One region of the Alteromonas sp. S015 genome, then DNA from elsewhere that is predicted to be linked to it. Evidence: predicted binding sites of a transcription regulator. Region 1 holds the regulator's gene; each other region holds the start of a gene.
What was found. Region 1 encodes sigma-54, which starts transcription at its own class of promoters, with help from an activator protein. Its sites were predicted from a motif close to GTTGGCACGNNNNTNGNNT; they were not measured.
Positions count from the first base shown of each region.

Region 2: the regulator sigma-54 is predicted to act here: its motif matches at 2,112-2,130, upstream of flgB (flagellar basal body rod protein FlgB).
Region 3: the regulator sigma-54 is predicted to act here: its motif matches at 2,041-2,059, upstream of V7R42_RS10495 (EF-hand domain-containing protein).

Region 1 covers NZ_JAZETO010000002.1:280,870-285,314, forward strand. Annotated here, with positions in the region: gene V7R42_RS05280 (HPr family phosphocarrier protein) at 1-141, opposite strand, end outside; gene rapZ (RNase adapter RapZ) at 141-986, opposite strand; gene ptsN (PTS IIA-like nitrogen regulatory protein PtsN) at 1,070-1,513, opposite strand; gene hpf (ribosome hibernation promoting factor) at 1,527-1,814, opposite strand; gene V7R42_RS05300 (RNA polymerase factor sigma-54) at 1,845-3,326, opposite strand; gene lptB (LPS export ABC transporter ATP-binding protein) at 3,400-4,125, opposite strand; gene lptA (lipopolysaccharide transport periplasmic protein LptA) at 4,128-4,445, opposite strand, start outside.
Region 2 covers NZ_JAZETO010000014.1:10,530-14,974, reverse strand. Annotated here, with positions in the region: gene V7R42_RS19600 (chemotaxis protein CheV) at 253-1,182, shown strand; gene V7R42_RS19595 (CheR family methyltransferase) at 1,198-2,028, shown strand; gene flgB (flagellar basal body rod protein FlgB) at 2,230-2,661, shown strand; gene flgC (flagellar basal body rod protein FlgC) at 2,664-3,086, shown strand; gene flgD (flagellar hook assembly protein FlgD) at 3,118-3,804, shown strand; gene flgE (flagellar hook protein FlgE) at 3,819-4,445, shown strand, end outside.
Region 3 covers NZ_JAZETO010000004.1:424,862-429,306, forward strand. Annotated here, with positions in the region: gene V7R42_RS10490 (DNA polymerase II) at 1-1,892, shown strand, start outside; gene V7R42_RS10495 (EF-hand domain-containing protein) at 2,191-2,769, shown strand; gene V7R42_RS10500 (AMP-binding protein) at 3,138-4,445, shown strand, end outside.

The DNA of each region.
Region 1 (4,445 bases):
ACTGCTTGCGTCAGCTTCCTTATCGCCTTTTTTCAATATGATTTTAGCGTCGAATTGATTAGCCAGTTTAACCAGTTGGGTCGCCGCTCTTGCATGCAATCCTAGCTTATTAACGATAGTTAGCGTTTTTTGGATAGTCATTACTGATTCAGCTCTCTATGGCGGATTTGTACATCAGGGTGTATTTCACTAAAAGTTTTGGACAAGGTTTGTGCAATATAAACTGAGCGATGTTGCCCACCAGTGCAGCCTATCGCCACAGTGACATAACTTCTGTTATTGCGCTCTAGGTGGGGCAGCCATGTGGTCATTAAGTTTTGAATCTGCCAAATAAATTTCGTAACCACGGGTTGGGAGCCTAAAAACACTTCCACCGGTGCATCTAGCCCTGTCAGGTGTTTAAGGTCAGGCTCCCAATGAGGGTTAGGTAAAAAGCGCGCGTCAAAAACGTAATCCGCATCTTTGGGTATGCCGTGTTTAAAGCCAAAAGATTCGAAAACAAGCACAAGGCGTGAGCTTTTCTTGCCCAGAATGCGCTCTCTTATTAACTCTGCTAGCTGGTGAATGGTGAGCTTATCGGTATCTAAATATAAATCTGCGCGCTCTGCAATGGGGGCAAGTAGAGCAGATTCGGCTTTGATGGCTTCTGATAAAGATTTATTGAGCTTCGCTAGAGGGTGAAGGCGGCGAGTTTCGCTAAAACGCTTAACCAATACATCATCGCTTGCATCAATATAAACAATTGTCATGGACCACGAAGAAGGTAGGTAGTCTAGAATTTCTACCAAGTCGTCTGGGTTTTTGGGTAAGTTTCTTACATCAATGCTCACCGCTACCTGATCATATTCATCCACAACGGTATGAGTCAGTGTAGGAAGTAAGTTTACCGGAATATTGTCAACGCAGTAATAACCTAAATCTTCCAAAGCGCGAAGTGCGACAGATTTACCAGATCCCGAACGACCACTGATTATAATCAGCTTCACCTAACTTCTCCCTATATTCTGGTTCAATCATATACGCGTTGTTGAATTAGGCGCCTACTTAACGATGAAAAGACGCTTAATGGTTAACTTAATGCAGAAAGTATATCGTCGCTAGTTGTTGCGCGACGTATCGCTTTGATCGTTTCTTTGTCGCTCAGTTTGCCTGCCACTGTGGCTAGCGTTTGAAGGTGTCCTTCGGTTTGCTCCTCGGGAACGAGTAGTGCAAAAAATATGTCTACGGGTTTTTCGTCAAGGGCGTCAAAGTCAATAGCAGGCGTGCTGGTTACAACAATTGCTATCACTTTCTCAAGGCCTGCTAAGCGGCCATGGGGCAGGGCGATACCATTGCCGATGCCTGTGCTACCCATACGCTCTCGAGCCATCAAACTGTTGAGTACCGTTGCTTGGTCAATGTTTTCGTTTTGCTTGGCAGCGATATCAGCGATGATCTCAAGAATTCGCTTTTTACTGTTACACTGAACCGCACACTCGGTGCGGTCCAGACTTACGATGGCTTGTATATCCATGCTTAATTGACTACTAGTGTTTTTTCAGTTTTTCCTTATGCTTGATTACCTGCCGGTCGAGTTTATCAACCATGCTGTCAATCGCCGCATACATGTCTGTATTTTCTGAGGATGCGAATACTTCAGCGCCACTTAAATGAACGGTCGCTTCGGCTTTTTGATTTAATTTTTCAACGTTCAGGATGACATGCACATTAGAAATGTGATCAAAGTGACGTTCAAGTTTGCTGAACTTCGTATCGACATAATTACGCAAAGAGTCGGTGATTTCGACATGATGACCAGTAAGGTTGATTTGCATATTTCGTCTTCCTTATATTATTAAGCCCGTTTAGATAAGGCTTTTGCGTTGGTTCGACGGCGGAATCGATAAAGATTCCCGGTACTTTGCTATTGTTCGCCGGGCAACCTTAATGCCTTGTTCGGCCAACAATGAAGCAATCTTGCTATCGCTTAGCGGCTTGCTGGGCTTTTCAGCGGCCACTAATTTTTTGATCAATGCTCGAATCGCTGTAGACGAGCATTCACCACCAGACTCAGTTGCAACGTGACTTGAGAAGAAATATTTCAATTCGAAGATTCCACGTGGCGTGTGCATGTACTTCTGCGTTGTTACTCGCGAAATAGTCGATTCGTGCATATCTACCATTTCTGCGACATCATTTAGCACCATTGGTTTCATCATTTCCGGACCGTGCTCAAAAAAGCCCATTTGTTGCTGCACAATACAGTTTGCAACCTTCATCAATGTATCATTGCGAGATTCAAGGCTCTTTATGAACCACTTGGCCTCTTGCATGTGTGAGCGGATGAATTGTGAGTCGCTACTATTCTTGGCACGGCGACTCATGGCTGCGTACTGTTGGTTAACACTTAGTTTAGGCAGACTGTCAGGGTTCAGCTCAACCACCCAACGGCCATTCTTTTTGGTCACTGATACATCAGGAATAACATACTCAGGCTCTTTAGTAACTAAAGCACTACCTGGACGAGGATTCAAGGTTTGCAGTAAACGCATTGCCTCGCGCAGCTGATCTTCTTTTAATCGGCTTTTACGCATAAGCGTACGATAGTCTTTACTGCTCAGTAAGTCAGAGTATTCTTCAATCAGTTGTTTCGCTTCAGCAAGCCACGGTGTGTCTTCTGAAAACTGGCGCAATTGCACCATTAAACATTCTTGTGGAGAGCGTGAGCCAGAACCAATAGGGTCGAACATCTGAATGCGCTTAAGCACACATTCTATTTCGTCCATTTCAATCGGCTCTTCCATATCATCATCGTTAACCGCTTCTAAAATTTCATCAAGGGTAACGGTTAAATAACCTGACTCGTCGATAGAGTCGATGATTGCTGTAGCGATAGCGCGATCGGTATCCGAGAAATGAGTAAGGCGCATTTGCCACAATAGGTGCTCTTGAATATCTTCAGTAGTCTCACCTTGGAAGATCTGCTCGTCGTCATTAGATGGACCCGGAGCGGGAGAAGATGAAGCGGAGTAGTATTCATCCCATGTGCTGTCGATAGGCAGCTCATCGGGAAGATCGTTTTTTTCTAATGCATCACCCGCTTCTAGCGTGTCACTAGATGCAGAAGCAGTGGCCTCAGAACCCCCGTCGTCATTATCGATATTGTTCTTTTCTAACTGTGGCTCGTCGTTACCTTCTTCAATTTCTAATAGTGGATTAGAGTCGAGCGCTTCTTGAATTTCCTGTTGAAGATCAAGTGTAGAAAGCTGCAGCAGTTTAATGGCCTGCTGAAGCTGTGGCGTCATGGTAAGTTGTTGGCTAAATTTTAGCTGTAAAGATGGTTTCATCTACGTCTTATTTTAATGCTCTAAATTGAATATACCGGAGCGAAACTGAAAAATGACAATTCAGTTACACTAACTATAGCCTGAATTGTTCGCCTAGGTATACATCCCTTACTTTTTGATTACTTAAAACCTGTTCCGCGGTTCCCTGCGCAATAAGCTCGCCATGACTCACAATGTACGCTTTTTCACAAACATCCAATGTCTCTCGTACGTTATGGTCTGTGATAAGGATTCCAATACCCCTATCGCGAAGATGTTGTATTATCTTCTTTATATCATTAACTGATATTGGATCAACACCAGCAAATGGTTCGTCTAACAAAATAAATTGCGGTTTTGCGGCCAGGGCACGGGCAATCTCAACGCGACGGCGCTCGCCCCCTGATAAACTCATCCCCGTACTATTACGTATATGGTTAATATTAAATTCATCAAGTAGCGCATCTGCTTCTTCTTCCTGCTGAAGTGAATTTAAATCTTTACGGGTTTGCAGTATGGCCATGATATTTTCATGTACCGTTAGCTTTCTAAAAATAGACGCTTCCTGCGGTAGGTAGCCAATTCCGCGGCGTGCACGCTCGTGCATAGGCTGGTGAGTTAGCTCATTGTCGTCGATTTCAATCTTGCCTTTATCCAGATTCACCAAACCAACAATCATATAGAAGGTAGTGGTCTTACCGGCACCATTAGGCCCAAGAAGGCCGACAATCTGACCTGTTGAGACTGAAAGACTCACATCGCGAACAACTTGTCGCGATTTATATGCTTTAGCAAGGTTTTTAGCGCTCAAAGTTGCCATTGCTATTCATTGTCCTTGTTGTCTTTCTTTGACGTTGTTTTACGAATAGTTTCAGGCGTAAATACAGTTGTTACGCGACCTTCACCATTCTTACCCTTACCACCCGTTGCCAGCAATTGCTCAGTAATCATGTCAAATGTGATTTTATCACCTTGTACTTTGCTGGTGTCTTGTTGTAATTCAGCGTTACCCGCTAAAGAAATAGTGCGATTGATCACCTCGTAGCGTATTTCATTGGCTTTAGCTGACACTGGCGTACCGTCTTCAAGCGATTGAGAATAGCTTGCAGGTTTGCCTCGGGCGATAAATATTTCTCGTCC
Region 2 (4,445 bases), on a different contig from region 1:
AGTTATTGACTATGCTTAATACGGCTGGTTTGCTTTGTGCAAATTCAAAACAGCCTAAGTAAACCTTTAAGGTTTAAAAGCACGAGCGTTAACGCAGGTCGATTGTTTAGAGAAAGGGTTAAAGCCTTCTTAAAACTGAAAAATGCTATTTAGTGTCATTTTTCTGTCGTTTGACCTGCAAAAATTTAGTGATATTGTCTATCTTTATCAGAAGAGGCAATGATCATGCCCAGTATTACTTAGAGGTGACCTATGTCGGGGATTTTAGATTCAGTAAACCAGCGCACGCAGCTTGTTGGGCAGAATCGCTTAGAGTTGTTGCTGTTTAGACTGAACGGCCGCCAACGCTTTGGAATTAATGTTTTTAAAGTGCGGGAAGTGCTTCAGTGTCCTCCACTCACAGCAATGCCCAAATTGAATCCGTTGGTACGTGGTGTGGCGCACATTCGTGGTCAAACTATCTCGGTTATCGATTTGAGTATGGCGACTCGCGGCCGTAAAATTGAAGACCTCTCTAACGCCTTTATTGTTATTGCAGAATATAACCGCTCTGTTCAAGGTTTCTTGGTGGGGGCTGTAGAACGCATCATTAATACTAATTGGGATGCAATTATGCCGCCACCTCAGGGCACTGGCAGAGCAAGTTATTTAACCGCAGTGACTGAAGTTGAGAATGAACTTATTGAAATTCTAGATGTTGAGAAAATTTTGAATGAAATTTCTCCGTTGAATGCCGAAGTAAGTTCAGAAGTTGCGGAAGGCCTTACAACTGAAGGTCAAGAGAACAAAATTATCTTTATTGCTGATGATTCAGCGGTAGCGAGAAATCAAGTTAAAAAGGCACTGACTTCTCTGGGTCTAGAGATTGAACTTGCTAAAAACGGCCTAGAAGCATTAAACAGGCTCAAACAAATTGCGGAAGAGTACGGTGATGTGACAAACCGTGTTGGCGTACTGGTCTCCGACATTGAAATGCCGGAAATGGACGGATATACACTCACCGCTGAAATTAAGAATACGCCTGAGCTGCAAAAGCTCCATGTTGTATTGCATACGTCGCTAAGTGGTGTTTTTAACCAAGCTATGGTGCAGAAAGTGGGGGCAGATGACTTTATCGCGAAATTCCATCCCGATGAACTTGCTACAGCGGTACAAAAGTGGCTGATGACAGAATGCGAATAACGGAGCAAGACAGGATTGGCTAATAAAGACGTTTCGCCAGCAAGTTACGTAAAGTTTAGAGAGTTTTTGGAAAAGCAATGCGGCATAGTATTGGGTGAAAGTAAACAATACCTGGTGCGCAGCCGTTTAGCTTCATTGCTCTTCAAGCACAAATATGAATCGGCTGACGAACTGATAGACGTGGTGGTGAAGGGGTTCGACAGAGCCTTGCTTCAGGACGTAATCGACGCTATGACCACAAATGAAACCTTGTGGTTTCGAGACAACTACCCCTTTGATTTACTTGTAAATGAGTTACTACCAGCAATATCGACAAAAAATCAAAAGATCCGAATTTGGAGCGCGGCCTGTTCGTCTGGGCAAGAACCGTACTCCATCGCCATGTCTGTACTTGAATACCAGCGTCAGCGGCCTGGTGCATTGAGGGCGGGTATTGAGATTGTAGCCACGGATTTGTCATCAGAAATGCTGCAAAAATGTGAGTTAGGTATTTATGACGAGTTGTCTTTGGCGAGAGGCTTATCCCCGCATCGGAGACAGGCCTTTTTCCAAAAAAATGAAAGTGGACTTATGCAGGTAAAATCCGACGTTCGTCGCATGGTCAGCTTCAGAAGTTTAAATTTACTTTCAAGCTATGCCGCACTTGGCCGCTTTGACATAGTGTTTTGCCGAAATGTATTAATTTATTTTTCTGCTGAAGTGAAACAGCGGATCCTGCAACAAATTGCCGGACAGTTGCAGCCTCAGGGTGTGCTATTCCTTGGCGCATCGGAATCTATCAGTGCTGCGAGTGATATATACAGTATGGTTAAGTGTCACCCTGGCCTTTACTATCAGAAAAAATAATCTAAGTTACTGGACTGATTAATAAAGCTTTTAATTGTTTAAGTTGAAACTAAGACGTCCATTTCCCCCCGTCAAAATCTAATTTTGGCATCAGCCTTGCAAACTATTTCACAAGCGACAGTAAATCGGCAAAAGTCTCACTTTTAAATGCTCATTTAGATTGTCAACACGAAATGTTTTAAGTATGTCAGAGGTCATGTTATGGCTATTAACCTAGATAAACTGGTGGGCTTTCACGCGTCAGCGCTCAGTATACGTACCGAGCGTATGGAAGTGATTGCCGGAAATCTGGCCAACGCAAATACGCCTGGTTATAAAGCGCGAGACATCGATTTTAATAAAGCTATGCAGTCAGCAATGCGAGAGACATCGGGCAGTTCAACAGGGCATTCCTCGAAAATGGTGCGAACCAATGAACGCCACCTAAGCGGCAATTCAACGTCAGTAGCGGCAAACTTTGACATGCAGTACCGCATTCCAACTCAACCAGACACCGGTGACGGTAACACGGTAGAAGTTCAGGCGGAAAGAAACCGATTTTTAGATAATGGAATGCGCTACCAGGCTAGCCTTGAATTTTTGAATGGTAAAGTTAAAGGCATGAAAAAAGCACTCAGCTCAGGAGGTCAATAGTCATGGGTTTATTTAACGTAATGCAAATTTCGAGTACGGGTATGGAAGCGGAAAATGTGCGTCTAAATACCACGGCAAGTAATATCGCCAACGCAAACTCAGTAAGCAGCAGCTATGACGAAACTTACCGAGCTCGACACCCTGTTTTTGCAACAGCATTACAAGACGCTATGCGTGATCAGTCGAAAGGTGCAGGTGTACAGGTTAAAGGTATTGTGGAAAGCGACGCACCGCTTAATGTGGAGTACTCGCCGAATAACCCAATGGCAGATGAAAATGGATACATCTATAAGCCGAACGTTAATATTGTCGAAGAGATGGCAAACATGATGTCAGCGTCGAAAGCGTATGAAACAAACGTACAAGTAGCGGATACCACTAAGCGAATCTTTCGCCGCGTACTGCAGTTAGGTCAAGGGCAGTAATTTGCCGCTTGAATAATGTGAGGATTAATCAGTGAACACCATAAACAATACCGGCTTAAATACTGATCTTTATTGGCAGGAAGAAACTGTCAAAATCGCCGATGGTACCGAGCAACAGTTAACGCAGGAAGATTTCTTTTCAATGTTGACTGAACAGCTTGCTAACCAGGATCCGACTGCACCGGTTGACAATGATCAAATGGTGGCGCAGATGACGTCATTTACTATGGCTGACGGGATCTCGCAGCTTAACGAAAAATTCGAATCCTTTGCGGCTTCAATGACATCAAATCAAGCGTTACAAGCGTCGAGTCTCATCGGTCAAAACGTGCTAGTTCAAGGTAATGTTGGCTATATGGCAAATGAAGGTGATGGGATCTCAGGCGTCATTGTGAACGAGAAAACGGTTCAAAACATGACGATTAGCATTGAAAATCAGTTCGGGGAAGTAATTAAAACCATTGATGCAGGCACACAGAGTGCAGGTAACATTGAGTTTGAATGGGATGGCAAAGATAAACATGGCAACCAAATGGCAGCAGGTGAATATGTTATCAGTGCTACTGCAGAGTTGAACGGTGAAGGTGTGCAGCTTAGCACTGCCGTTAATCGTCATGTTGGAAGTGTAAGCTTGGCCGGCAGCGGTCAGGGCGTAATTTTGAATTTGGATGGTGATGTCAGTATCAATCTTGATGACGTCATTCAAATCGGCAGTTAGTAGGAGAATCAACAATGTCTTTTAATATTGCACTGAGTGGCGTATCAGCCGCACAAAAAGATTTGGATGTAACCGCCAACAACATCGCAAACGTAAATACGGTTGGCTTTAAAGAATCGCGTGCTGAATTCGGTGATGTATATGCAGCATCACTTTTGGCAGGTGGTAAAACAAAAGTGGGTGACGGTGTACTAACTCAAGAGGTTGCACAGCAGTTTTCTCAGGGTAGCCTTCAATTCACTAACACAGCGTTAGATTTAGCAATTACAGGGAATGGTTTCTTTGCGACAGTGCCTGAAATTACGTCGCGCGACTTCTCTTTTACCCGAGCGGGTCAGTTCAAGCTGGACGCCGACAATTTTGTAGTGAATAGCAACGGCGATAACTTGCTGGGTTTCCCAGTTAACTCTGATGGTACAAGCGCTTCGGTTGCCCTTAGTACCACTGAACCTGTGCGTATTCCTGACTCTTCTGGTTCTCCGCAAGCCACAACTGAAGTTGACATCAGAATGAACTTGCCAGCTGGAGATACAGCAATAAACCCAGCTAACTTTGATCCCACTGATCCACTTACTTATAACGCGGCAACCTCCGTTACTGTCTATGATTCACTTGGTGACAGTCACGTAATGACCTATTAT
Region 3 (4,445 bases), on a different contig from region 1:
CATCGCTAAGCATAGATATCGAATGCAATGAGCATGAAGAACTGTTTAGCATTGCGCTAGCAGGCGAAGGACTCAACGTTGTGCTGCTTGTATGCCCGCCACGTTTTATTGGGCAAACATTGCAGGGACAAGAAGACAGCGCATATGAGCTCATTACCGTTGAATCAGAAAAGGCACTGCTAGAAGCATTTTTTGCCTATTTTACATCCTACGACCCAGACATCATTTTAGGGTGGAACGTTAAGCAGTTCGATATGGCGATACTTGAGCGCCGCGCTCGTGCGAATGCGCTTAAATATGCCATCGGCCGGCACGAACGAGAGGCATCTGTAAGACAGTGGGAAGATCAAACCCTGGTTGATGTACCAGGACGATGCGTGATTGATGGGATCGAAGCACTAAAAACAATGACTTATCAATTCGAGTCGTTCTCGCTTGATCACGTTTCTGAAGTACTGCTTGGCGAAAATAAGCTTATTCAAGCTGCCGATAAGCTTGAAGCGATAAAGCGTCTGTATCATAGTGACCCCGTTGTACTCGCCAACTATAACTTCAAGGATACTGAACTGGTTAACCGCATTCAGGATAAAACCCAGTTTATCGATTTTTTAGCGTTGCGTAGTATTCTTACCGGCCTGGATATGAGTCGTCCCGGAGGCTCAGTGGCCGCGTTTTTAAATGTGTACTTGCCTAAGCTTCACCGCAAGTCTTATGTGGCGGGGGTTAGACCTGAAAATGGAGGCTTGGCTAGTCCGGGTGGTTATGTCATGCGTTCCCAGCCAGGTTTATATAAGGACGTTTTAGTCCTCGATTTTAAGAGCCTTTATCCTTCCATAATTCGCACTTTCAAAATCGATCCGTTGGGGCTTGCAGAAGGGCTTAAGTATCCGGACTCTTCGATAGAAGGGTTTAAAGGCGCAGTATTTAGTCGTGAATCTCATTTTCTGCCTTCGATCATTGAAAACCTATGGCTTCAGCGCGACGAGGCGAAAAAACAGAAAGACGCACCGCGCTCTCAGGCCATAAAAATATTAATGAACTCCTTCTATGGTGTCCTTGGTAGTGGCGGCTGTCCCTTCTACGATCCTCGCCTGGCTAGCTCTATTACGCTGCGGGGTCATGAGATCATGCAAACCACTGCGGGTTGGATTGAAGAACTAGGCTATACGGTTATTTACGGTGATACCGACTCAACATTTGTTCATGTAGAAGGGAATGATGCACTGGGTTCGCCGTCAGAAACTGGACTTGAGCTAGCTAGCATTATTAATCGAAAGTGGACTGAGTTACTAAAAAGTGAGTTCGACATTGAATGCCACTTAGAAATTGAGTTTGAATCTCACTTTTCTACGTTTTTTATGCCGACGATCCGAGGCTCTTCCGAAGGCAGCAAAAAACGTTACGCAGGAATGAAAGGCGGTGAACTTGTCTTTAAAGGCTTAGAAAATGTCCGCTCTGATTGGACGATACTAGCTAAAACCTTTCAGTACGAGCTGTATAAAAAAGTGTTCACTGGACAGCCTGTTGAAGACTACATAAATAGCACGATAGCCGCGATAAGATCCGGTGAAATGGACCACGCTTTGATATATAAAAAGCGCCTTCGAAAGCCTTTGTCGTCGTATACAAAGTCGCTGCCTCCCCACGTAAGGGCAGCTCGATTAGCGGATGAGCAGTATAAAGAACAGGGATTACCACTTCGCTATCAGTTTAATACTACTATTGCCTATGTCATTACAGTACAAGGCCCTCAAACCGTCGAAACCGCAACGGCCCCCCTTCAATACGATCACTATATTGAAAAGCAAATCCAACCCATTGCCGATAGCATCTTGCCTCTTATTGGCCTACAGTTTGAGACAATAGCGAACGATCAACTCTCACTGTTTTAGTATCTTTAACAGGGTCTTACCTAAACATGATGTCCACTTAAGTTTGACGTATGAAGATCTTGCAAACACTGCGACAATTTAACATAGCAATAACATTAAAATCCTCGCCTTAAATTTTTATTACGCCATTAAATCAGTTAGTTATGCATTTGGCACATTCAATGAATAATGAATTACGTAAGTCATTAGCGGTGTCAGGTTGAAACTTACAATCTGCACCTGTGTTGAGGTCTGTGGACCTAGTGGTTAGGGCAATTGAGCGCCCAAGTTCACTGTAAAAGCCAGAAGGAATTTGATTATGAAGATCACAAAACTAAGTATGATTACCAGCGCTGTTATTGCTGCAACACTATCTGCTTCAGCAGTAGCAGGCCACCACGAGGAGAAGATCTCGATGGGATTTAGCGCAATGGATAAAGATGGGAACGGCTATATCGTCGGTTCTGAGTCTTCTGGCGTTATTGACAATAAGCTTCTCGCAAAAATGGATACCGATGGTGATAGCATGATAAGCCGTGTTGAATTCAACAAGTTTGTTGATGAAAAGCCATCAATGTTTAGCGACGACATCATTACTCAGGTGAAAACTGAAGGCACCAATGACGCTTTACTCTCGGAAAAGGGCAACCCTGAATTATTCTCTAAAGCTGACGGTGAGATGATATCAGAGAAGAATAAGGAGCTTCGCACCGAGATGTCAGCTACAGCCGACAATAAGTTTACTGAAATCGATGTAGACAGCGACGGTAAGCTTACAGCCGAGGAGTTAAAAGTTGCACATGTCGAAGGTGACTTTGAGATGATAGATGAAAATGGCGATTCATACGTTACCCGTATGGAATATCGTGCATACTTCGAAGGTATTGAGTCTGAATAGACGCTCACCACTCGTAAAATAAAAATTTTTAGGAAGCCTCCTTCGTCGGAGGCTTTTTTCTTTCTTTAAAGTCGAGATAATTTTCTTTAGACATCAAGTACATTGTCACTTTTAGTTATTACTCTCCTTTCAGCGTGTACGACGAGTCACACGAATCCATCGTTGAATAACGCCATATACGACTAACATCTTGTCGACAAAACCCGTTTGCAACAATATTGTTAATAAAGATTGAATTATTTGTTTTATTCGTTGTGTATTCAGCATTTACTGCAATTGTTGCCATTGGTTATTTGGAACCAAAAGCCGAAACAGCCAACTCTATTATTTATATATAAATCAGATGCGTACGCGCATGGAGGCAAGATATTATGGAATCAAAATTTACACCGAACTCCTTACTCCCTCTTCAGAAAAGTGAGTTTACTGGCTCTGATGACGCTGAACTGACGTCGCTCACTATCAGTCAGTATTTCAAAAATGTTGTCGACAATTACGGCGATAATCCAGCGATAATTGTAAAACATCAAGACGTTAGCTGGACCTATCAGCAGTATTGGTATGAAGTAGAGCGTGTTGCTTGCGGCTTAATTGCAAACGGTGTAATACCCGGAGACCGCGTAGGTATATGGTCTCCGAACAATATTGAATGGTCGATCGTACAGATGGCCACTGCGCGAATCGGGGCGATCATGGTATGCCTGAACCCAGCTTATCGTCCTGATGAATTAGCGTTTGCCATTAATAACGTTGCCGTAAAATACTTAGTCATGGCACAGTCATTCAAGCAGTCAAATTACGTCGCCATGTTGAAAGAGCTTGCGCCAGAAATAGACAGCCAAGATAAGAACACACCAAAGCGTCCTCTAACGCTTGCTAAGTTGCCTTCACTTAAATATGTATACACTATTGGCGATAAGCCTGTAGAAGGATTACAGGCTTTTTCTGCATTGCAATTAGAACCAACGGAAGCGCTTAAATCTCAGTTGGAGGCCGTTGAATCGAACCTTAGCGCGGATGATAACATCAATATTCAGTTTACCTCCGGCACCACGGGAAATCCGAAAGGCGCAACGTTAACGCACCGAAACATTCTAAATAACGGGTTATTAGTATCACAAGCAATGAGGTTCACGCACAAAGACAAACTTTGTATTCCCGTACCGCTTTATCACTGCTTTGGAATGGTCTTGGGCAACTTAGTTTGCTTAGCATCGGGTGCATGCGCAGTATTCCCCGGGGAGTCATTCGACCCTGAGACAACACTCCGTACAGTAGAAGAAGAAAAGTGCACGGGATTACATGGCGTACCAACCATGTTTATTGCCGAGCTCGAACTATCCAACTTCAAGAGCTTTGATCTATCAACACTAAGAACCGGCGTTATGGCTGGTAGTACCTGTCCTGAAGAGCTAATGCGAAAAGTTCATAGTGAATTTCATATGACTGAAGTCGTCATAGGCTATGGCCAAACAGAATGCAGCCCTATCAACCATATCACTGATATTGATTCTCCGTTTGAAAAACAGGTCAAAACCGTAGGACGAGCCATGCCCCATACAGAAGTGAGAATCATAGATCCCCAAGGCAATACGGTGCCTATTGGAGAACCGGGTGAGATTTGCGCGAGAGGCTACTGTGTAATGAAAGGTTATTGGGGTGATGAGGTTAAGACG